One region of the Arthrobacter sp. A2-55 genome, then DNA from elsewhere that is predicted to be linked to it. Evidence: riboswitches for the same ligand, from Rfam matches in the RefSeq annotation. Region 1 holds a riboswitch; each other region holds the start of a gene.
What was found. A riboswitch is a leader RNA that binds a small molecule or an ion and turns the genes downstream of it on or off. The one in region 1 is predicted to bind thiamine pyrophosphate.

Region 2: linked by a shared signal. The riboswitch ahead of thiD (bifunctional hydroxymethylpyrimidine kinase/phosphomethylpyrimidine kinase) and the one ahead of thiO (glycine oxidase ThiO) in region 1 are both predicted to bind thiamine pyrophosphate.
Region 3: linked by a shared signal. The riboswitch ahead of LPN03_RS04505 (ECF transporter S component) and the one ahead of thiO (glycine oxidase ThiO) in region 1 are both predicted to bind thiamine pyrophosphate.
Region 4: linked by a shared signal. The riboswitch ahead of thiC (phosphomethylpyrimidine synthase ThiC) and the one ahead of thiO (glycine oxidase ThiO) in region 1 are both predicted to bind thiamine pyrophosphate.

The regions. Positions count from the first base shown of each region.
Region 1 is NZ_JAJLOZ010000056.1:21,315-27,026, reverse strand. It holds gene LPN03_RS14880 (NAD-dependent epimerase/dehydratase family protein) at 1-503, opposite strand, end outside; gene LPN03_RS14875 (TetR/AcrR family transcriptional regulator) at 646-1,389, shown strand; gene thiE (thiamine phosphate synthase) at 1,407-2,081, opposite strand; TPP riboswitch at 2,126-2,250, shown strand; gene thiO (glycine oxidase ThiO) at 2,247-3,494, shown strand; gene thiS (sulfur carrier protein ThiS) at 3,491-3,730, shown strand; gene LPN03_RS14855 (thiazole synthase) at 3,775-4,575, shown strand; gene LPN03_RS14850 (4a-hydroxytetrahydrobiopterin dehydratase) at 4,600-5,256, shown strand; gene LPN03_RS14845 (hypothetical protein) at 5,269-5,574, opposite strand; gene LPN03_RS14840 (DUF3107 domain-containing protein) at 5,617-5,712, opposite strand, start outside.
Region 2 is NZ_JAJLOZ010000001.1:129,171-134,882, reverse strand. It holds gene LPN03_RS00615 (Rne/Rng family ribonuclease) at 1-2,566, shown strand, start outside; TPP riboswitch at 2,730-2,828, shown strand; gene thiD (bifunctional hydroxymethylpyrimidine kinase/phosphomethylpyrimidine kinase) at 2,819-4,351, shown strand; gene rplU (50S ribosomal protein L21) at 4,684-4,992, shown strand; gene rpmA (50S ribosomal protein L27) at 5,055-5,312, shown strand; gene obgE (GTPase ObgE) at 5,421-5,712, shown strand, end outside.
Region 3 is NZ_JAJLOZ010000009.1:48,963-54,674, reverse strand. It holds gene LPN03_RS04535 (Na(+)/H(+) antiporter subunit C) at 1-176, shown strand, start outside; gene LPN03_RS04530 (Na+/H+ antiporter subunit D) at 173-1,795, shown strand; gene LPN03_RS04525 (Na+/H+ antiporter subunit E) at 1,804-2,376, shown strand; gene LPN03_RS04520 (monovalent cation/H+ antiporter complex subunit F) at 2,373-2,648, shown strand; gene mnhG (monovalent cation/H(+) antiporter subunit G) at 2,645-3,001, shown strand; gene LPN03_RS04510 (DUF4235 domain-containing protein) at 2,998-3,258, opposite strand; TPP riboswitch at 3,492-3,609, shown strand; gene LPN03_RS04505 (ECF transporter S component) at 3,656-4,282, shown strand; gene LPN03_RS04500 (ABC transporter ATP-binding protein) at 4,286-5,712, shown strand, end outside.
Region 4 is NZ_JAJLOZ010000045.1:1,221-6,932, reverse strand. It holds gene LPN03_RS12960 (alpha/beta fold hydrolase) at 1-386, shown strand, start outside; gene LPN03_RS12955 (dihydrofolate reductase family protein) at 1,056-1,610, shown strand; gene thiC (phosphomethylpyrimidine synthase ThiC) at 1,674-3,416, opposite strand; TPP riboswitch at 3,414-3,524, opposite strand; gene LPN03_RS12945 (GNAT family N-acetyltransferase) at 3,575-4,087, shown strand; gene LPN03_RS12940 (hypothetical protein) at 4,195-4,950, shown strand; gene LPN03_RS12935 (carboxymuconolactone decarboxylase family protein) at 4,937-5,563, shown strand; partial or broken gene LPN03_RS12930 (HD-GYP domain-containing protein) at 5,602-5,712, shown strand, end outside.

The DNA.
Region 1 (5,712 bases):
TCGCCCGCATGGGCGTTGCGGACTTGCGGGCCGAAGAAGTCCGAGGCCACCACGCTGACCGTGGGCGTGGGGGAGGCCGCCCGGGCTGCCAGCAAGAGGGTCCGTACGCCGCGCTTTCCGCCTTCGGCCAGGCGCGGGCTGTCCTCCGCCATGACGGCGCTGGGCTGGCTGTAGGAATAGAGGCTCTCCGGGAAAACGACGACGGCGCCACCCTCGCCCGCCGCCGCCAGCACCACCTGCTCGGCCGCCGGGAGCTCGCGCCGCCATGTTTCGGCGTTGTATTTGGAACCATGAACGCAATGGAAAATGGCGTCGGCGCCGGCAAGTGACGCCCGGAGTGCCCCCGGGTGGCTGACGTCCACGCGCAGCCTTTCAATGCCCGGATGATCCGGACCCGAACCGGAACGGGTCAGGACCCTGACGTGCTGGCCGGCTTCGGCGAGTTGAGTGGCAACGGTCCAGCCGACGGGCCCGGCGCCGGTGACGACCTTGACGGCGTCCATGGTGGTCTCGATTCTGTGGAGCGGAATTTGTGAATTAGAGAGCGGTGCTCTCTAAAATTAAGTGTCAAACAGGGGATCGCCAATGTCAAGAGCACTGCTCACTAAAGTTGACGACGCTCTCACAATGGTTCAAAATCAGGGCATGGCACAAACACCGCGGGAGCGCGCACGGCTCCAGACCATGGATGAGATCTTGTTGATCGGCCGCCGCCACCTGGCCGTCCACGGAGCGGCGGGACTGTCGCTGCGGGCTGTGGCCCGCGACCTTGGCGTGGTCTCCTCCGCCGTCTACCGCTACGTCGAGAGCCGTGACGAGTTGCTGACCCTGCTGCTGGTGGATGCCTACAATTCACTGGGAGACGCCGTGGATGCGGCCGTGGACAAGGTTCCCGAGGCCGATTATTCGGGGCGGTTCCGGGCGTTGGGACGGGCCGTCCGAACATGGGCCCTGGCTGAACAGGCCCGCTACGGACTTCTTTTTGGCTCACCCGTGCCAGGTTATGACGCCCCCGCGGACCAGACAACGGGACCGGGCACCCGCGTCATCGCCAAGCTGGTGGGCATCCTGGAGGGCGCCTACACTGCGGGCATCAGGGCTGGCGGACCGCCCGCGGGTCCAGCCGAAGAACATGCCGGCACAGAGGCGGAATCCGTTCCCGGCCACCTTCTCGCTGCGGACTTCGAGGCCATCCGCAGCGAATGGGGCATCACGGCGGATGACAACGCCCTGGCCCGCGGAGTCCTGGCCTGGGCGGCGATTTTTGGCGCCGTCAGCTTCGAGGTGTTTGGCCAATACGGGAAGTCAACCTTCCACGACCCGGCAGCCCTCTTCGACGTGCAGCTGGACGTCCTGGCGCGGATGGCGGGGATCGCGGGGCTCGTCTAGGGCAACGGCCGCGGACGCTACCCCAGCGCAGGCAAGCGGGACAGCAGTTCCTGGGCGGCCGCCGTCGGATCTTCAGCGTCGGTGACCGCCCTGACCACCACAATCCGGGAGGCGCCGGCCTCCACCACTGCGTCAACGTTTGAAAGGTCCACCCCGCCGATGGCAAACCACGGCTTGGACGTGCGCAGGGAGGCGGCGTGCTTCACCAGGTCAAGGCCGACGGCGGCCCGGCCAGGCTTGGTGGGCGTGGCCCACAGCGGCCCCACGCAGAAGTAGTCGGCGAAGTGGCTGGAGGCGGCGGCGGAGGCCTGGAGGCGGTCGTGGCTGGAGAGACCCACGGACACCGACGGGCCCACCAGGGACCGGGCGGCTGGCAGCGGCAGGTCCTTTTGCCCCACATGGAACACGGGGGCGCCGGACAGGGATGCAATGTCGGCACGGTCGTTGACCGCCCACAGCTTGCCGAATTCCTCCGCAACAGAGCGCAACACAGCCAGCAACTCCAGTTCCTCGGCGGCCTCCAGGAACTTGTCCCGCAGCTGGATGATGTCCACGCCGCCGGCGTACGCCGCCCGGACAAACTCGGCAAAGTCCCCGCGGTCCCGGCGGGCGTCAGTGCAGACATACAGCCTGGCGCCGGCCACAGTGGGCGAGTCCCGGGCCGGCTCGGCGAGGGCGGAGAAAAGGGGCATGGCGTCATGTGTGAGCGAAGGGGTGTGCATATCTCCTAGACTAGTTCAGTACCGCGGGAGCCAGGAAAGCTGGCTGAGAGGGCGCCGACTGCGCCGACCGACAGGCGCCCGCAAGGGCGTGGAACCTGATCCGGATCATGCCGGCGTAGGGAAGGAGACCCAAAAATGGCGCGCACAGTGCCGGAGACCATCACCACCGACGTGGCCGTTGTGGGCGGGGGCATCGTGGGCCTGGGCATCGCCTGGGAAGCCCAGCGGGCCGGCGATGCGGTCACCGTCATCGACCCCTCGCCGGCCACGGGAGCCACCTTTGCCGCGGCCGGCATGCTGGCACCGGTCAGCGAACTCCATTACCAGGAGGAGGGCTTGCTGGCGCTTACGCTTGCCTCCGCGGCCCGCTGGCCGGAGTTTGTGGCGCCGCTGGTGGCCGCCGGGCACGCTGACACCGGATTCCGCACGACGCCGACGCTTGTGTTGGGTGCCGATGCTGCGGACCGAGCCGCGCTGGCTGACTTGCGTGAAGTCCAGCTGGCGCACGGGCTGGACGTTGAACAGCTGTCCATCCGTGAAGCACGGGCCCAGGAACCGCTGGTGGGCCCTCACATTTCCTGCGCCTTCCGGATACCCCAGGACCACCAGGTTGATCCGCGCGGCGTGGCAACGGCCATCCGCGTGCAGCTCAATGTGGTGGCGGCCGAGCGCGGCCGGCTCCGCGAGGAGCAAACCTCCATCCGGCGCAACGCCGTCGAGCTGTTGCATGAGGACCCGGCGGACACCCGCTCCAGGGTGACGGGCGTGCTGCTGGAGGACGGCCGGGAGGTCCATGCCCGGGAGGTGGTGGTGGCCAACGGACTGGCCGCCCCCACGCTGCAGGGCCTGCCGGACGGGCTGGTGCTGCCTCTGCGCCCCGTGTACGGCGACATCCTGCGCCTGCGCGTCCCCGAACACCTGCGCCCGCTCACCACGGCCACCATCCGCGGCCTGGTCCGCGGACTGCCCGTGTACCTGGTGCCGCGCAATGACAACACCGTGGTGCTCGGGGCCACCATGCGAGAGGACGGATCGGCCGGCGTCAGCGCCGGGGGAGTCCACCAGCTGCTGCGAGACGCCCAGGTGCTGGTGCCCGCCGTGGCCGAACTGGAACTCATGGAAACCACGGCCCGCGCCCGCCCCGGCACCCCGGACAACGCACCTCTGCTGGGCCGTGTTCCGGGCCCTCACGGCAGGGACATCCCGGGGCTCATCATCGCCACGGGATTCTTCCGGCACGGCGTCCTTCTGACGGCCATTGCCGCCCACATCACCCGCCAGCTGCTGGGCGGAGTCACGGACCTGGCCTGGGAGCAGTTCCGCCCGGACAGGTTCTCGCCCGCATTGCAGTCAACCCACACCGAACCTGAGGAGACACCATGAGCACCATCCAACTCAACGGCGCGGCCCGTCCGCTGGCCGAAGGAACCACCGTGGCGCACCTGGTCACGGCTGTCACCGGCCGGGCCATCCTGGCCAGCGGCCAGCCTGCCGACGGCGGCCGGCTGGGCGTGGCCGTGGCCCGCAACCAGAACATTGTGCCCCGCAGCCAATGGGCCGGCACCACGCTGGAACCCGGCGACGACGTCGAGGTCGTCACGGCCGTCCAGGGCGGCTAAGCCAGCGCCGCCCGCGCACCAAACCTTGAGGAAAGTGAAGCACCATGACTGAAACCCTGACAGCAACGGACCCGTTCATCGTGGCTGGAGTCCCGCTGGGCTCCCGCCTGATCATGGGCACGGGCGGCGCGCCCAGCCTTGACGGGCTTGGCGCCGCGCTGGTGGCCTCCGGCACCGAACTGACCACCGTGGCCATGCGGCGCTACGCCCCGGGCAGCGGCGGCAGCGGCGGCACGAACCTTTTTGAGCTGCTGGTCGAGAACAACATCCGCGTGCTGCCCAACACCGCCGGCTGCTTCACGGCCCGCGAGGCGGTCATGACGGCCGAACTGGCGCGTGAGGCGCTGGAGACGGACTGGGTGAAACTGGAAGTCATCGCCGATGAGCACACCCTACTGCCGGACGCCGTCGAACTGGTCGAGGCCACCGAACAGCTGGTGAACCGCGGCTTCAAGGTCTTTGCCTACACCAACGACGACCCGGTGGTGGCCCTGCGGCTGGAACAGCTGGGCGCTGCCGCCGTCATGCCGCTGGGCGCCCCCATCGGCACGGGGCTGGGCATCCTGAACCCGCACAACATTGAACTGATCGTCTCCCGCGCGTCAGTCCCCGTGGTGCTTGACGCCGGCATCGGGACCGCCTCCGACGCCGCACTGGCCATGGAACTGGGCTGTGATGCCGTGCTGCTGGCCACAGCCGTGACCCGGGCGCAGGACCCCGTGCGCATGGCCGAGGCCTTCAAACACGCCGTGATCGGTGGCAGACTGGCATCACGGGCCGGGCGCATTCCCAAGCGGGCCCACGCCTTGGCGTCCTCCGCCATGGAGGGCCGCCCGGACCTTTAGACCGGAATCTTGAAGGAGCCTGCCGTGGCCGCGAACGATGCTTTGACCCGCCCCGAGATCGACGCCGAGCTGGCCTCCCTGCCTGACTGGACCCTGGGCCTTGGTGCCTTGCGCACGGCACTGAAGTGCCCGACGTCGGCCGCGGCACTGGAGCTGTTTGCCGCGATCGGGGCGCTGGCGCAGGAAGCCAACCACCACCCCGACGTCGACTGGCGCTACGACACCTTGTTTGTGGCCCTGACCTCCCATGACGCCGGCTCCAAGGTGACCGCCCGGGACGTGGCCCTTGCGCGGGCAATTTCCGCTGCGGCGTCAGAGGCCGGCGCGGCGGCCCGTCCGGAGTTGCTGCACACAGTGGAAATTGCCATTGACACGGATGATGCGGACGCAATTTCAGAGACGTGGCGCGCCGCGTTGGGCTACCGCAAGGCGGAGGACGGTGCGCTGGTGGACCCGTTTGGCCGCGGACCGTCCGTGTGGTTTCAGCAGACGGCCACGCCCAATGTCAACCGCTTCCACCTGGATGTGACCGTGCCGTACTCGCAGAGCCCGGGGGTGCTGTCCGCCGTCGAAGCCGCAGGGGCTTCGCTGGACCACGGCGCTGCGCCGCGCTTCGTCATTGCCACGGATGCGCAGGGGAACCGGCTGTGCGTGTGCACGGAGGCGGGCCGCGGCGCCTAACCCTGGCGGGAATTAGTGCATCGCCAGGATTTCGTTGGTCCGCGCAACGGCCTTCGCGTGCCGGGTGCGCCCCACGTAGCCGGCCACGGCCGACGCCACGGCCCCGCCCACCACCATCGACAGGATCCAGGGGATCCAGGCCGTGGCGGGGGAGGTGTCGAGGCGCAATGCCATGGTGGCCATCCAGACCAGCTCGGCGGCAACCACGGCGGCGCCGGCCGGCAGCAGTGCCCCAAAAGTGGTCCGGTGCTTGTCAACGCCCCAGGCTATGGCACCAAAGGCACCGGCCGTCAACGCAATGATGACCAAGGCAACCATGAGTGGTCCTCTTTCCTGGAAGGAGTATGAAGCCTAAAAGGCCTACAGTGCGCCGAAACCAACCCGGCGGGCCTCTTCGGCGCCCAGTTCAACATAGCCCAGGGCGTTGCCCGGAACAATGACGATGCGGCCCTTCTC
Region 2 (5,712 bases), on a different contig from region 1:
CGCCGGCATTTCAGCACTTTTCCTGGCACCGGACTTGAGCCTGGCCGTCCCCGCGCCTGCCGCCAGCCACGAGCATGACGAGGAATCCGAAACCGGCGAGGGCCACGACGATTCCTCGGCCGGGCGCCGCGGGCGCAACCGCCACCGCCGAGGCGGCAAGCCCGCCGGTAATGCCGGCGACGAAGCAGGCACCGCGGCAGCTGATGCTGCCGATGAGCCGGGCGAGGACGACTCCGCGGACGGCGTGACGTCGCGCCGCCGTCGCCGCCGCCGCCGTGGTGAGGCGGATCTGGAACTGACGGGCGGCACCGATGAAGACCCGCCCAACACCGTCACCCGGGTCCGGGCGCCGCGCACCCCGGCAGAGCCGTCGTCGAGCGCGTCAAACCGGGTGACCAGCCTGCGCGGCTCCACCCGCCTGGAGGCGAAGAAGCAGCGCCGCCGCGACTCGCGCGATTCCGGCCGCCGGCGCACCGTCATCACCGAGGCCGAGTTCCTGGCCCGCCGCGAATCCGTGGACCGCGTCATGGTGGTCCGCCAGAACGAGGACCGCATCCAGATCGGGGTGATGGAGGACGGCATCCTGGCCGAACACTTCGTGTCCAAGACGCAGCAGGATTCGCTCATTGGAAATGTGTACCTGGGCAAGGTCCAAAACGTGCTGCCCAGCATGGAAGCTGCATTTGTGGACATTGGACGCGGACGCAACGCCGTGCTCTACGCCGGTGAGGTCGACTGGGACGCCGCCAAGCTCAATGGCCAGCCGCGCCGCATTGAAAACGCCCTGAAGTCGGGGGACTCCGTCCTGGTCCAGGTGTCCAAGGACCCCGTGGGCCACAAGGGGGCGCGGCTGACCAGCCAGGTCTCCCTGCCGGGCCGGTACCTGGTGTACGTACCCGGCGGCTCCATGACGGGCATATCCCGCAAGCTGCCCGACGTCGAGCGGAACCGTCTCAAGCGGGTCCTGAAGGACCACCTGCCGGAAAATGCGGGCGTCATTGTGCGCACGGCCGCCGAGGGTGCCAGCGAGGAAGAGCTGACCAACGACATCAACCGGCTGCGCGCCCAGTGGGAAGGCATCAACAACCGGGCCACGTCGCACAAGACCCTGGCGCCGGAGATGCTGTACGCCGAACCGGACCTGACCATCAAGGTGGTTCGCGACGTCTTCAACGAGGACTTCAGCAAGCTGATCGTCTCCGGCGAGGAGGCGTGGGACACCATTGAGGCCTATGTGACGTATGTGGCCCCGGACCTGCTGGACCGCCTGGAAAAGTGGACCCGGCCGGAAGACATCTTTGGCGTCCACCGCATCGACGAGCAAATCTCGAAGGCCCTGGAACGCAAGGTGTTCCTGCCGTCCGGCGGCTCGCTGGTCATTGACCGCACCGAGGCCATGACAGTGGTTGACGTGAACACGGGCAAGTTCACCGGCTCCGGCGGCAACCTGGAGGAAACCGTCACCAAAAACAACCTCGAAGCGGCGGAGGAAGTGGTCCGCCAGCTGCGCCTGCGCGACATTGGCGGCATCATCGTCATTGACTTTATTGACATGGTCCTGGAATCCAACCGCGACCTGGTGCTCCGGCGCCTGGTGGAGTGCCTGGGCCGGGACCGGACCAAGCACCAGGTGGCCGAGGTCACCAGCCTGGGCCTGGTGCAGATGACGCGCAAGCGCATGGGCACCGGACTGCTGGAAGTCTTTGGCGAGCTCTGCGAGACCTGTGCCGGCCGCGGCATGGTCACCCACGAGATCCCGGTGGAGCACCGCCGCGTTCACACCGTGGCCGTTGACACCCACCATGCGCACGCTTCCCGGCCCGAGCACCGCGAAAACGAACGGACGGCCAACCGCTCCACGCGCAGTGAGCGAAAGCGCAACCGCAACAACCGCCCGGCCCACCTGGACAACGAGCACGCAGACGGGACCGACGCCGTCGAGCTTTCGCATGACCCGGCCGACGGCGCCACCGAGGCCCAGAAGGTGCAAAAGGCCCACGAGGCCCGGGCCGCGCTGGCGAACATTGCCGCCGCTGCCGCCGCCGCCCACCACGGTGCAGGCGCCGGTGCAGGTTCCGGTGTGGGCGCCGGTGCTGGGGCCTCGTCCCCGGCGGCCGAGGTGGAGGAAGTTGAGGTCAAGGCGCTGCCCGCCAGCCTGGGGGAGAACGCCATTGTGACCTTGGGCGGGGAAGCCATTGAGCTGCCCCGCGGGCACCACAATGACACGCCCCACGCCGGAAATGCCGAGCAGGCGCAGCGCCTGGCCGGACTTGCCGAAGCACTTGACCAACTGGCCGGCTCGCATGCGGCGGCCGGTGAAGAATCCGGGAACGGCCGCCCCCGCCGGGCACGGCGCAACCGCAGCGCCCGCAGCGCCCAGGGCGGAGCCGACATGTCCGTGGAAACGTCGGAGCCCGCTGGCGCCCAGGCTCCGGCAACGGCCGGTTCGGGGCGGGCCGCCACGGCTGACACTCCCAGGGCTGAGGCTGCGAAGGCCCAACCGGCCAAGAAGGCACCGGAGCCCATCATCATGCTGGGTGTGGGGGTTCCCGCCTCCGAGCTGTAGGGCTCACAACTGCACTGACTGTGCGGTCAGTATGCAGCGATGGCGGCTTGCCTGCGGGCAAAGCCGCCATCGCTGCATACTGGCGTGTGGCCGGGGTGAAACGCCCGGTCCGGAATTTTCCGTCACGCAATTTTTCCCAGGGGGACGCGGGCGGGCTAGGCTGGGGTGCGACACGGGGTGCCAGGCCAGCAGGGCCGGCTGAGATAAAACCCGTTGAACCTGCCCGGCCAGCACCGGCGAAGGGATGTCCCCATGATCGTCAACACCTTGTCCGAACCCGCAACCGGAGACCGGGCAGCAGCCCCGACGCCGGCAGCCACGGTGCGCCGCCACCCGCGAGTCCTGAGCATTGCCGGTTCCGACCCGTCCGGCGGCGCCGGGATCCAGGCGGACATCAAGTCCATTGCCGCCAACGGCGGGTACGCGATGGCGGCCGTCACGGCCCTGACTGCCCAAAACACCCGGGGCGTGCAGTCGGTCCACGTACCCCCTGCGGAATTCCTGCGCCGGCAGCTTGAGTCGCTGTCGGACGACATTGCCATTGACGCCGTGAAGATCGGCATGCTGGCCAATCCCGAGGTAATGCGCGCCGTGGGGGAGTGGCTGGAAACCACGCGGCCCGCCGTGGTGGTGCTGGACCCGGTGATGGTGGCCAGCAGTGGCGACTCCCTCGTGGCGGTGGATGCGCGCCTGGCCCTGCTGGACCTCCTGCAGCACGCCCACCTGGTGACCCCCAACCTGCCCGAGCTGGCAGTGCTGGTGGGGGAAGCCGAGGCGGACTCCTGGGAAGCGGCGCTCGAGCAGGGCCGGCGCCTGGCCGCCACGTCACAGGTGCGCGTGCTGGTGAAGGGCGGCCACCTGGCCGGCAGCGCCTGCCCGGACGCCCTCGTGGAACCCGGCGGCAGCGTGGAAGAGTTCACGGCACTGCGCATCGACACCGCCAACACGCACGGCACGGGCTGCTCGCTCTCCGCAGCGCTGGCCACTGTCCAGGCCCAGACCAATCACTGGCCGGAGTCCGTGCGCCGCGCCAAGGGATGGTTGTGGGATGCGCTGGAAACGTCCGCCGAACTCGAGGTGGGGCACGGCCATGGGCCGGTCAACCACTTCCATTCGCTCTGGGACGCGGCGCCACCGGCGGGCAATGCGTTCAGCAGGAGCCTCTGGGACGAGGTGGAGCCCCAACGCAAGGCCATTTTTGAGCTCGGCTTCATCAAGGACCTCGCGGCCGGCACGCTCACTGAGGCCCACTTTGCGTACTACCTGGCGCAGGACGCCATGTACCTGGGCAGCTACTCGCGCGTGCTGGCGCGCGCCAGCGCCCTTGCCCCCACCGCGGAGGAACAGCTGTTTTGGGCCAAGGGGGCAGAAAATTGCCTTGCCGTGGAGCTGGCGCTGCACGGCGACTGGCTGGCCCGGCACCCCCTGGACGTGGGCCCGGGCCCCGTGACCAAACACTACGTTGACCACCTGCAGGCCGCGGCGTTCGCCGGCAGCTACGGGGAAGTGGTGGCCGCCGTGCTGCCCTGTTACTGGCTGTACGCCGAAGTGGGCCGGGTCCTGCACGCGGACTACCTGGCGTTCGACGGCGTGCACCCGTACGCCAGGTGGCTGGAAACGTACGCCGACCAGGCGTTCGCCGACGCCGCTGAGGCCGCCGTGCGCATAGTTGACGCCGCCGCGCGCCGGGGATCTGCCCTGGACCGCGAACGCATGCGCGAGGCGTTTGTGCACTCGGCCCAATACGAGGTGGACTTCTTTGACGCCGCACGGCTGCACGCCTGAAAGGCCGGCAGGTGATTAACGCCACCGGGGTGCTGCGGAAAAAACCGGCGCGCCACACCCGCAGAACGGGCGCCGCGTCCCCAGGCGCGCTAGAGTAGTTGCGCATGGTTCCTCTCAAACGGGCTGATGCGCGCGGACAGCTGTCCGGCACGCAGCGAATCCGGGACAGCGGGCCAGTCTCATTTGCGGCCGGGGCAGGAATTAGCGTATTCTTGATCTTCGGTGCTTACGCCAACCTAGGGCAACCACTCCATGGTAGAACTCCATTGAGGTCCACGGCGTTGAGGCACATCAATACTTTGTTATAAACGTCGAGAGAAGTGAGTTCCCCAGTGGTGTACGCGATTGTCCGCGCAGGCGGCCGTCAAGAAAAGGTTTCCGTTGGAGACTACGTGACCATGAACCGCGTCCCCGGTGGAGTCGGCAGCACGCTTGAGCTGCCCGCTTTGCTCTTGGTTGATGGTGAAACAATCACCACCGCCGCAAAGGACCTGGCTAATGTAAAGGTTACGGCTGAGAAGTTGGAGGATCTTCGCGGGCCGAAGATCGTCATCCAGAAGTTCAAGAACAAGACCGGTTACAAGAAGCGCCAGGGCCACCGTCAGGAACTGTCCAAGGTCAAGATCACCTCGATCGCGTAATTCCGCGTTCGGCACGTCGATCAACTTAAACAGTCTTTTAGTCAAAAGGTAGGCATTTTACAATGGCACATAAAAAGGGTGCGAGTTCCACTCGCAACGGTCGTGACTCCAACGCTCAGTACTTGGGCGTCAAGCGCTTCGGCGGTCAGGTTGTCAAGGCGGGCGAGATCATCGTCCGCCAGCGCGGCACCCACTTCCACCCGGGCGCCGGCGTCGGCATCGGCAAGGACGACACCTTGTTCGCCCTGGACGCCGGTGCGGTCGAGTTCGGCCAGCGCCGCGGCCGCCGCGTGGTGAACATCGTCGCCGCTGCGGTCTAACACCAAAGCTTTTTTACCAGTGGAGCGGGCCGCACGGCTCGCTCCACTGTGTTTTAATACGCGGACTAGAATGAGTCCGCAAGGGCAGCATCAATCGAGGAGAATTCATTGGCCAGCTTTGTTGACCGGGTTGTTTTGCACGTATCCGGCGGGACTGGCGGCCATGGCTGCGTCTCGGTCAAGCGCGAAAAGTTCAAGCCGCTGGGAGGGCCCGACGGCGGCAAGGGCGGCGACGGCGGCGACGTGATCCTGCGCGTGAGCGCGCAAACCACCACCCTCCTTGACTTCCACCATGCCCCGCACCGCCACGGCACCAACGGCGGGCCCGGCATGGGCGACTGGCGGGACGGCAAGATCGGCGAGTCCCTGATCCTCAACGTCCCGGACGGCACGGTGGTCA
Region 3 (5,712 bases), on a different contig from region 1:
AAGACCGCCGTGTTGCCAGGCAGGAATTGTTCGACGCCGAGGAAGACTCCGAAATTGCCATTGAGGTGTCCGACTTCCATGAAAACAACCAGCCGGCGGGCAGCCGCGAGATGATTCCCGAAGTGACCTTGAAGAAGGCAGCAGTGCACCACGCCGTCAAGGAAGGCGGGGAATGAGCATCGCATCCCTGGCGCCGCTCGCCGTCGTCCTGCCTTTCCTGGGCGCAGCCCTGGCCTTTGTGCTGATCCGCCAGCCGCGCATCCAGCGCCGGGTCAGCCTGGGCACGCTGGCCGTGACCCTGGCACTGGAAGTGCTGGTGCTCGCCTTTGTCTGGCAGTCCGGCCCCGTGGCAGTGCACCTGGGCGGCTGGGCGCCGCCGTTCGGGATCGTCATGGTGGCGGACCAGTTCTCCTCGCTGCTGCTGGTCATTTCCTCCGCTGTCAGCCTGGCGGTGCTGGCCTATGCGTCCGGCCAGGGCGCGGCCGACGGCGAGGAAGGCGGGCCCCTGTCTGTTTTCCACCCCACGTACCTGATCCTGGTGGCCGGCGTGTCCAACGCATTCCTGGCCGGTGACCTGTTCAACCTGTATGTGGGCTTTGAGATCCTGCTGACGGCCAGCTACGTGCTTATGACGCTGGGCGGAACCGGATCGCGCATTAGGGCGGGGATCACCTACGTGGTGGTCAGCGTGGTGTCCTCGCTGCTGTTCCTGATAGCAATTGCCATGATTTACGGCGCCACGGGAACCGTCACCCTGGCCGACCTGGCCATCAAGCTGGGGCAGCTGGACCACGGGACCCAGCAACTGCTGCACGTGCTGCTGCTGGTGGCCTTTGGCATCAAGGCTGCCGTCTTTCCGCTCTCCTTCTGGCTGCCTGACTCCTATCCCACGGCGCCGGCACCCGTGACGGCGGTGTTCGCCGGGCTGCTGACCAAGGTGGGCGTCTACGCGATCATCCGCACGGAGACCCTGCTGTTCCCCTCCGACCATTTCAACACCGTGCTGATGTGGGCGGCCCTGCTGACCATGCTGGTGGGCATCCTGGGTGCGCTGGCCCAGACGGACATCAAGCGCATGCTCTCCTTCACCCTGGTGAGCCACATCGGGTACATGATCTTCGGCGTCGCGCTCTCATCAGTGCTGGGCCTGGCCGCCACCATTTTCTACATCATCCATCACATCACCATCCAGACCAGCCTGTTCATGGTGACGGGACTGGTGGAGCGCCGCGGCGGCACCTCCGCCATCTCGCGGCTGGGCGGGCTGGCCAAGCTGTCCCCCCTGCTGGCCGCGCTGTACTTCATCCCCGCCATGAACCTGTCCGGCATCCCGCCGTTTTCGGGATTCCTGGGGAAGCTGGGCCTCTTGCAGGCCGGCGTGGCGGACGGCTCGCCCATGGCGTACGTGCTGGTGGTGGGCGCCGTGGCGGCCAGCCTGCTGACGCTGCTGGTCATGGCCCGCGTGTGGAACCGCGTGTTTTGGCGCAGCACGGCCGACGCCGAGGACCCTGACCCCGTGCTGCTTGCCACGGCCCCGGACGCCTCCGGCAGGCGGAGCATGCGGGCGCTGCGCACCAGCAGGTATGTTGACGCCACCGAAGGCCGGTTCGCCGGGGAGAACGAGATCCCGATCCTGCCGAAAATGATGGTCTACTCCACCCTGGGCCTGGTGGTGCTGGGCGTGGCGCTCAGTGTATTCGCCGGGCCATTGTTTGAGCTCAGCCAGCAGGCGGCGGACGCCATGCTTGCGCGCACGCCCTACATTGCGGCCGTGCTGGGGGCGGGTGCTCCATGAGGCGGACCGTGGACGCTGTGCGCAAGCGCCGCACGTGGCAGCGGCTGCCGCTGCTCATTTGGCTGGTGGTGGTGTGGGGTGCCCTGTGGCAGGACTTCAGCCCCGGCAACCTGGTTTTTGGCCTGCTGATTGCCCTGGGGGTCTCGCAGGCGTTTTATCTGCCTCCCGTGGAATTGAGCGGCCGCTTCAACGTGCTGCACGCCCTGGTGTTTGTGATGTGGTTCCTCAAGGAAGTCACGGTGGCCAGCGCCCTGGTTGCATACTGGGCTGTGGCGCATGGGCCGCGCATCCGAAATGCCGTCATCGCCGTCCCCCTCCGCAGTCATTCGGACCTGCTCATGACGGCCACCGGCCACGTGCTGTCGCTGATCCCGGGGTCCCTGGTGGTTGAGGTGGACCGCGGCACCGCCACCTTGTACATGCACGCCATGAACACGCCCACGGCCGAAAGTGTGGAGCAGGCCCGGGCCGGGATCCGGGACATCGAGGCCCGGCTGATCCGCATCATGGGCAGCCGCGAGGAACTTGCCGCCCTCACCGTTGAGATTCGAGATAACCACGCCCCGAGGGAGGAACCATGACGGGACTGGGAACAGTGGGCGTAATTGTCGCCGTCGTGCTGTCCCTGGCGGCGGCAGGCACCATTTACCGCATCGCGGCCGGGCCGTCGCTGCTGGACCGGGTCATCGCCGCGGACGTCCTGCTGGCCATTTTCGGCGCCGCCCTGGCCACCGACATGGCACTGAAGCACCACACGGACAACCTGGCGCTGCTGGTGGTCCTGAGCGTGGTGGGATTCATTGGCTCCGTGACGGTGGCCCGCTTCGTGGCGCACCGCAAGGAGGAAGCATGAACGTGGTTGATGTGCTGACGGCCATCTGCCTGCTGGGCGGGGCCGCCATGAGCCTGGCCGCAGCCGTCGGACTGCTGCGGTTTCCTGACCTGATGAGCCGCATGCACGCCGCCACCAAGCCGCAGGTGCTGGGCCTGTTCCTGATGCTGGCCGCCGTGGCGCTGCAGCTGCAGGCCTGGTCGCTGCTGCCCGCGCTCCTGGTGGCCTGGCTGTTCCAGCTGCTGACGGTGCCGGTGTCCGCTCACATGGTGGGCCGCGCCGGCTACCGCACCAAGCACCGCCGCCCCGAACTCCTCACGGTGGACGAGCTCAATGACGTGGTAGAGGCCGTTGTGGAAGAAGGCGGCGCCTAGACCTCTTCGGGGTGCTGGTTGAAGCGGGCAATGGCCTTTTGGGTGGTGCGCCCGGCCAGGACCTGGATGATGGCGGCCACGGCGGAGGAAACCAGGGCAAAGGTGAGTGCCGAGCGGAGGCTGTTTTCCAGATTGGCTCCGTCCTTGGGCGGCTTGTTGCCGGTGCTCTTTTCCCACGCGGTGTCAACGATCTTGCTGGCCACAAACCCGGCAGCCACGCTGACGCCCGTGCCGAGCAGCTTGAACACGATATTCACAAAAACACTCCTTGGGGTGGGGCGGGGTGACGCGGTGGTGGACCTGTTGCTAGCCTAACCGTTTGCCCTCGACAGCGGTCAACGCTGAGGGAAAATATGGACGGGCCATTGCCGCGCCGCCCCTCCAAGCCAAGCACGACGGCGGTGGGCCGCCCGCCCAGGGCGCCCCGCCGCCGTCGTGCGTCATCAACATTCGCCGCCAACCGGCCGTGCGGGTAGACTAAAGCCGCAATTCAACACGACAGGGGAGCGTCATCCCGACCCGGGAACCGGCGCTGAGAGTGCGGTTCGCCGCAGACCCTCGAACCTGCTCCGGCTAGTACCGGCGAAGGGAGTCGAGTTCTCTTCGGCTGCGCGGAAATACCGCCGCGGCCGCCCCTCCTGAAAAGGAGGAAACATGAGCAAGTCAGTCGCGGGCAATTCCGCAAACTCCAAGTCAGCACCCAAATCCACGTGGCGCGTGGTGGACATTGTGGTGGCCTCCGTGCTGTCCGTGGCCGTGGGCGTCGTCTTCTGGCTGTGGTCCGCCGGCTACGGCGTGATCGCCGCTTTCACCGTGGCCTTTCCGCCCCTTGCCGGCCTGTACGGCGGCGGCTGGCTGATTGCCGGCGTGATCGGCGCACTGGTGATCCGCAAGCCCGGCGCCGCACTGTACTGCGAGATAGTGGCCGCCATTGTCGAGGCGCTCTTGGGCAGTTCCTTTGGCTTTACCGTGCTGCTGTCCGGCCTGGTCCAGGGGCTCGGCGCGGAAGTGGCCTTTGCCGCCTTCCGCTACCGCCGCTTCACACTGCCCGTGGCACTGCTGGCCGGTGCGCTGGCGGGCGTGGCCATGGGCATCAACGATTCGCTGGTCTACAACGTGGTGTGGGACTTCCCCTGGAAGCTGGTCTACACCGTGTTCGGCGCCATTTCCGGGGCTGTGCTGGCCGGGTTGCTCTCCTGGCTGGCAGTGCGCGGGCTGGCCCGCACCGGCGCCCTGGCCAATCTGCCCTCCCGCGGGGCTGCCACCGAACCGGTGGTGTAGGGAATGGCCCGCCAGCCGGGCCGAGGTGCCCCGGCCCGGAGTGCCCCGGCACTGAGCGCCCCGGGCCGGAGCGCCCCGGCGCGGGTCAGTGCCCGGGGGTGGGGCTGGCAGCACGCAGGCCGCCCGGCCAAGGCCATCCACGATCTTGACCTGGAGATCGCACCCGGCGAACGGGTGCTGCTGCTGGGACCCTCAGGCGCCGGCAAGTCCACGCTTTTGCACGCCCTGGCAGGTGTGCTGGGCGGCGAGGAGGGTGCCGACGAGTTTGGCACGCTCCTCATTGACGGCGCGCCCGTGGCGGAATCCCGCGGCCGCGCCGGGCTCATGCAGCAGGACCCCGACGCCCAGGTGGTCCTCTCCCGCATTGGCGACGACGTGGCCTTCGGTGCGGAAAACCTGTCCGTGCCGCGGGAGGAAATCTGGCGGCGTGTACCGGAAGCCCTGGAACAGGTGGGGCTGAAGTTGCCGCTGGACCACTCCAGTTCCGCCCTGTCCGGCGGGCAAAAGCAGCGGCTGGGCCTGGCCGGGATGCTGGCCATGCGCCCCGGGCTGCTCCTGCTGGACGAACCCACCGCCAACCTTGACCCCGCCGGCGTGGTGGACGTCCACGACGCGGTCCGGCGCAGCCTCGATGCCACGGGGGCCACCCTGGTGGTGGTGGAGCACCGCGTCTCCGTCTGGCTGGACGTGGTGGACAGGATTGTGGTGCTGGCGCCCGCGCGTGCCGGGGAGCCGGGCGGCGTGCTGCTGGACGGCGCCCCCGCGGAGGTCCTGGCCCAGGCAGCCGGCATGCTGGCCGCCGCCGGGGTCTGGGTGCCGGGCCGGGTTCCCGCCGTGCGTCCGCGGACTTTTTCGGCCACGGACGACGCCGGTTCCCACCTACTGCTCGACGCGGAGGCCCTGGCCGTCTCCCGGCAGGCCGGGACGCGACGGCACCCGGCCGTGCCGGCCGCCGTCGTGCCTTGCGTGCGGATCTCCGCGGGGCAGGCCCTCAGCGTGACCGGGCCCAACGGCGCCGGGAAATCAACGCTGGCCCTCACCCTGGCCGGGCTGCTGCCGGCCGTGGGCGGGCGCCTGGAAGCCAGCCCGGCCCTGGCCCGTGGTGCCGGCAGCGCGCCGCTGAAATGGCGCGGGCGGGAGCTGATCAGCCGGATCGGCTATGTGTTCCAGGAACCGGAGCACCAATTTGTGACGGGCACCGTGCGCGATGAACTGCTGTTTGCGCCGCGGCTGCTGGGCCGGGGGGAGGCCTCCGCGGACGGGCTGCTGGAGCGGCTGCGCCTGGGCCACGTGGCGGACGCCAACCCCTTCACGCTGTCCGGGGGCGAAAAGCGCAGGCTGTCCGTGGCCACCGTGCTGGCTGCCGGTCCGCAGGTGCTGGTCCTGGACGAGCCCACCTTCGGCCAGGACGCCAACACCTGGGCCGAGCT
Region 4 (5,712 bases), on a different contig from region 1:
TGACGGCGTCCATGGCCGGCCCGGGCGGTGCCGGACCCGGCATTGCCGGTGGCGGAGCGGGGCTGCCGGGCCGGCTCCCGGGCCCCGGGCCGGTTGAATCCTCGGCGCGGATCGCCGCCCGCATTCACCTTCAGGCACCGCTTTGGGAGGCCCCCGTGCACATTGTCCCCGGGGTGCCCACCCTGGTGCTGACCGGCGGGTGGGAGCCGCTCTATGAGGAGATCGCGGACTACCTCGCCGCCACCGGTGCCCGCCACGAAGTCACCGGCGGCGGGCACCGGCCGCAGGATTCCGACGCGGGGGCGGCCCTGATTGAGGAATTCATCGCCGGCCTCGAATCCGGCCTCGAATCCGGCTTCGAGGCCGGCTCCGGGGACGGCAGCTAAGCGGGGCTGCCGACTTGGTGTGGGATCTGTCTGATTTCCGGTTTTTGATGATGTGGTGGTTTTGGGCAGTGGTGGGGCCGGCCTTGCTGCCGGTGGGGTTGCATGTTGGGTTCCTTGGCGGCTTTCGGGTTTAGTTCGGGGATGCGGCGCACGACCAGCTGCCCGGGGATCCGTCCCGGGGATCCGTTCGGCCTTCGTCCTCGGGGAGAACGGGGTGAACGGGATCTTGGCGACCTCGCGGCGCCCTTGCGCAGGCGCTGGGCGATGATCACCGGTGCGGCGTCTTCCCCGGACGGTGTCGCGAACAAGGGCGCCGTCCGGCCCAGGCGCATCACCGGGACCAGGCCCGGTCTGCGGCACCGGATTCTCCTCGTCAAAGGAAACTGACAGGGCCGCACGGCTGTGGGACATGTGCATCCGCGCGATGCCCTCTTTTAGGTACGAAGATTTGACCGTGGTAGCCGTACCTCCCTCTAAATGACGGGCATTTCGTGTCTAAAACGCCGAGCAACCCCGCGGCCCACCGGTGGATCACGGCCAAGGCGGGGGGCCGCCCCCCGCCCGGGATGGTCCACCGTGGCGCCGGCCACCTTGTTGCCCTGTCGCCGTTCGCCGCATGGCCGCAGAATGGAAGGACGGCAGCAGTGCGGCAGTATCGAGGAGCAAACAATGCGGAATGTCATCCTGTACATGTCAATGTCCGTTGACGGGTTTGTTGGCAGCGTCCGTGAGCATCCGGGGATGGCAGTCCCCGAAGGCTCTGCGTTGAAGCAGTGGAAGCTTGAGGGGATCAGCAAGGCCGGTGCACATCTCATGGGGCGTGTCACCTACCAGGAGATGTCGTCGTTCTGGCCCACCTCGCAGGACCCTTACGCATCGCCAATGAACGACATCCCCAAGGTCGTGTTCTCGGCCACGCTCCGCGACGACGAGGCCACGTGGCCGCAGACCAGGGTCGCGCGCGGCGACCTCGCCACCGAGATCGCCGCCATCAAGGCAGAGCCGGGCCCCGACGTGATCGTCTGGGGAGGTGCCGGGCTTGCCGGCGGGCTCGCCGCGGCGGACCTGATCGACGAGTACCGCCTCCTGGTCCAGCCGATGGTCCTGGGGCGCGGCCAGGCCCTGTTCGACCGGCTTTCGGAATCACGGCATCTTGAGCTGGTTGGGAGCACCCCCTTCCCCAGCGGCGTCGTCGTCCAGGTCTACCGGCCGCTGAGGGGCTGAAGCGGGTCACCCACGTGGCGCGTTCGGAAGGCCGAAGCGGTCGTCCAGCCCCGATCGGCGGCGCTAGGGGCGGGGAACCACCAGCTCGGGGAGGTACACCGTGGCCCCGGCCGCCCGGAACTCGGCGCTCTTGGCCGCCATGCCGCCGGCGATCAGCTCCTGCTCCGCCGTGTCGCCGTAGGCGTCCCGAATGTCCTGGCTGATCCGCATGGAGCAGAACTTGGGGCCGCACATCGAGCAAAAGTGCGCCGTCTTGGCCGGCTCGGCGGGCAGCGTCTCGTCGTGAAAGGCCTCCGCCGTCGCCGGGTCCAGGGACAGCGAAAACTGGTCCCGCCAGCGGAATTCAAAGCGGGCCTTGGACAAGGCGTCGTCACGGTCCCGCGCACCCGGGTGGCCCTTGGCCATGTCGGCCGCATGCGCCGCGATCTTGTAGGTGATGACGCCTGTCTTCACGTCGTCCTTGTTGGGCAGCCCCAGATGTTCCTTGGGCGTGACATAGCAGAGCATGGCCGTCCCGTACCGGGCGATCTCCGTGGCACCGATCGCCGAGGTGATGTGGTCGTAGCCCGGGGCAATGTCGGTGACCAGCGGGCCCAAGGTGTAGAACGGGGCGCCGTCGCACAGCTCCTGCTGGCGCTCCACATTCTCCCGGACCAGGTGGAAGGGAATGTGGCCGGGCCCCTCCACCATGACCTGCACGTCGAATTCCCAGGCCCGCCTGGTCAGCTCGGCCAAGGTGTCCAGCTCCGCAAACTGGGCGGCGTCGTTGGCGTCGGCCGTGGAGCCCGGGCGCAGGCCGTCGCCGAGGGAGAAGGCAACATCGTAGCGGGCAAAGATCTCGCACAGCTCGTCAAAATGGGTGTAAAGGAAATTCTCCCGGTGGTGCGCCAGGCACCAGCCGGCCATGATGGACCCCCCGCGGGACACGATCCCCGTGACCCGGTTGGCCGTTAGCGGGACGTAGCGCAGCAGTACACCGGCGTGGATGGTCATGTAGTCCACCCCTTGTTCGCACTGCTCGATCACGGTGTCGCGGAAAATCTCCCACGTGAGCTGGTCCGCCTCGCCGTTGACCTTTTCCAGGGCCTGGTAGATGGGAACGGTGCCGATCGGGACCGGGGAGTTGCGGATGATCCATTCCCGCGTGGTGTGGATGTCGTCACCCGTGGAGAGGTCCATGACCGTGTCGGCGCCCCACAGCGTGGCCCATTGGAGCTTGTCCACTTCTTCGGCGATGGAGCTGGTGACGGCCGAGTTGCCGATGTTTGCGTTGATCTTCACCAGGAAGGCCCTGCCGATGATCATGGGCTCGGACTCGGGGTGGTTGATGTTGTTGGGAATGATGGCCCGGCCGGCCGCCAGCTCGCGGCGCACCAGTTCCACGTCGCAGTTTTCGCGGAGCGCCACAAAACGCATTTCCTGGGTTACGACGCCGGCCCTGGCGTAATGCATCTGGGTCACGGTGCGTCCCTCACGCGACCGCAGCGGCGCCCTCCTCGTACCGCGCCATTCCGCGGAGGCGGCGCCGCGCCGCTGGGCCGAGCGACCGTCGTCGAGCAGTTCGCGCGCCCGGCCCTGATAGTTTTCGCAATCCCCGCGAGCCGCAATCCAGGGGTCGCGCAGCGGCGGCAGTCCGCGGACCGGGTCGCTGCCCGGGCCCGCTGTCCGGTACACCTGAAGGGGCGGATTCTCCCGGCCTGGCGCCGAATCCTCCAGTGCAATGGACGTCACAGGGACCCGCAGGCCGTGGTCGGGGTCAGTCAGCCAGGACAGCGTGTGGGCAGGGCTTTGTTCGGTGGAATTCACAGGGTGGTGCTCACTTCCTTCGCCGGCATTACCCGGACAGGTTCAACGGTCCCGGGCAGCTGCAGCCCGTGTCTCAGCCCCTGCTTCGGGGCTCCCGTGTGGTCAAGATTGAAGGTACACGAGAAGAGGGTGTCGGTGTCAAGCCGTAGGATCGTTCCATGCTGGAAATCCGTCCCGCGGCGCTGAGTGAATTCTCGCTTTTGCCTGCCCTGGAAGCGGACGCGGACCAGGCATTTGCCACCCTGGACCCGCCGTTCCCTCCGGGGGCGCCGGCGGACTTTCCGCCGCCCGGCACTGCGGAATCCTATGCGGGCGCGTTCCACATCATGGTTGCCGGGAGGCCCCCCGTGGGCTTTGCCCGGCTGGAAATTGTCGATGGCCAGGCGCACCTGGCCCAGCTGGCCGTCAGCCCCGAGCATGCCCGGCAGGGGATCGGGCGGGCGCTGGTCATGGCGGCCAAGGCGTGGGCCCTTGAGGCAGGATTCCGCGCGATGACGCTGTGCACCTTTGCCGAGGTGCCCTTCAATGGCCCGTTCTACACCAGCTGCGGCTTTGCCGAGCTGGCCGACCGGGCGCTGGCCCCTGAATTGCGCCAGCTGCGCCGCGAGGAAGCAGCGCTGGGGCTCGACGCCATGGGCCGGCGCGTGGCCATGTCCGCCGAACTTCGCTAGGAAATCCCCGCCCCAATTCCCCACGGCACAAATGGGTCATCTGCCCCATGCCTCCGAAGCGCTGCGGCCCTATGCTGGCCGGACCAGGGCAAAAAAGGGAGACGGCCATGAAGACAACCACACCACGGGAATGGGCAGAAGCGGCGGAACTGGAAGCCATCCAGCCGCCCGACACCGCAGAACACTTTGCCGGCTACGCGGTGGTCGGGGTGCCCTTTGGTTCCGGCCATTACCTGGCATTCCGGCGCTTCCCCACAAGTTCGGTGGGCCCGGGGTACCGTGCCGTATGGCTGCGCACCCCCGCCGGACAGTGGACGATTTACGCAGATGCCCCGCCGGAGCTCAGCTGTGCCCGATACTTTGGCGCCGCCCTGGCGCGGGCCGCCACCGCTCCGGTCAATGCCGAGTGGACCGGGCCCGCGGCACTCACGGTGCGCGTACCCGGCGTGGTGCAGTGGGAACTGGAATTCGGCGCAACGTGGGTCACGCGGGCTGCAACGGCAACGGCCCTGCGATTTCCTGCCGCACTGTGGCGCCGGGACGGTGTGGTCAACGCCATGGCCGCCATGATGGGGCCAGCGCTGGGTGCGGGACGGATGAAACTTGCCGGGATTGTCCCCAACGGCCAAAGTTTCCAGGCCAGGCCGCTGCGGATTTGGGCCGTCACGCGCAGCCGTGCCGCCATTGGGGGCAAGGACGCGGGCACCCTGCGGCCGCTCCCCGGCCAGGCACGCCTGGGCGATTTTTGGCTCCCCCAGCGGGGCCTGTTTGCGGCGGACCTGGGCATCAGGTACCCATCCACCGCGGCACCCCACCACATACCGGATCATGAAAGGGCGGCGCAGCACCATGAGCATCATTGAAACCATTCCCGAATCGGCTGCCGCGGGACCCGTGGCACAACTGTATGCCGACGACCTCAAGGCCATGGGTTACGTTCCCAGCCACACCCGCGCCATGGCCCTGAATCCCGAGGCGCTTGCTGCCTGGCGGGCGCTGCAGGCGGCCATCGCCGGCTCGCTGGGCGTGCGGCGCTACGAGCTGGTGACGCTGGCCGCTGCACGCGGCCTCGGCTCCGCCGCATGCCTGCTGGCACACGGCCTCAAGGCACTGAAGTTCATGCCGGCGGAGCAGCTGGAGCGCGTGGCACGCGACTACCGCACCGCCGGCCTCCCCGCGGGTGAGGTGGCCATGATGGACTTCGCCCTGAAGCTCAGCACCGCCTCCGCCACCATGGACGACGCCGATTCCCAGTCCCTGCGTGACGCCGGCTTCAGCGACAGGGAGATTGTGGACATCGCCCTGGCTGCCGCGGCCCGCAACTATTTCAGCAGGGCGCTGCACGCACTGGCAGTGGACGTTGACGTGCCTGCCGGACTGGCGCCCGGGCTGCAGGACGCCCTGCTCGCACCCGTGGGCGGGGCGGGGCGCCCGGCACTCCCGGCGGCCGCGGGACCGGCAGCGGCCGGCACTTGAAACCGGTGCGGAACCTGCGCCCGCCGTAGAATGGGGGTGTGGCGGCACAGGATTTCGGCGGCTCCTTCCGGTCTCCCACGGCCCACGGGCCGGCGGGCGCAGTGCCGCGGCCCCCCGCCACGGCCAGGCGCGCCGAAGTGCTGGCGGCC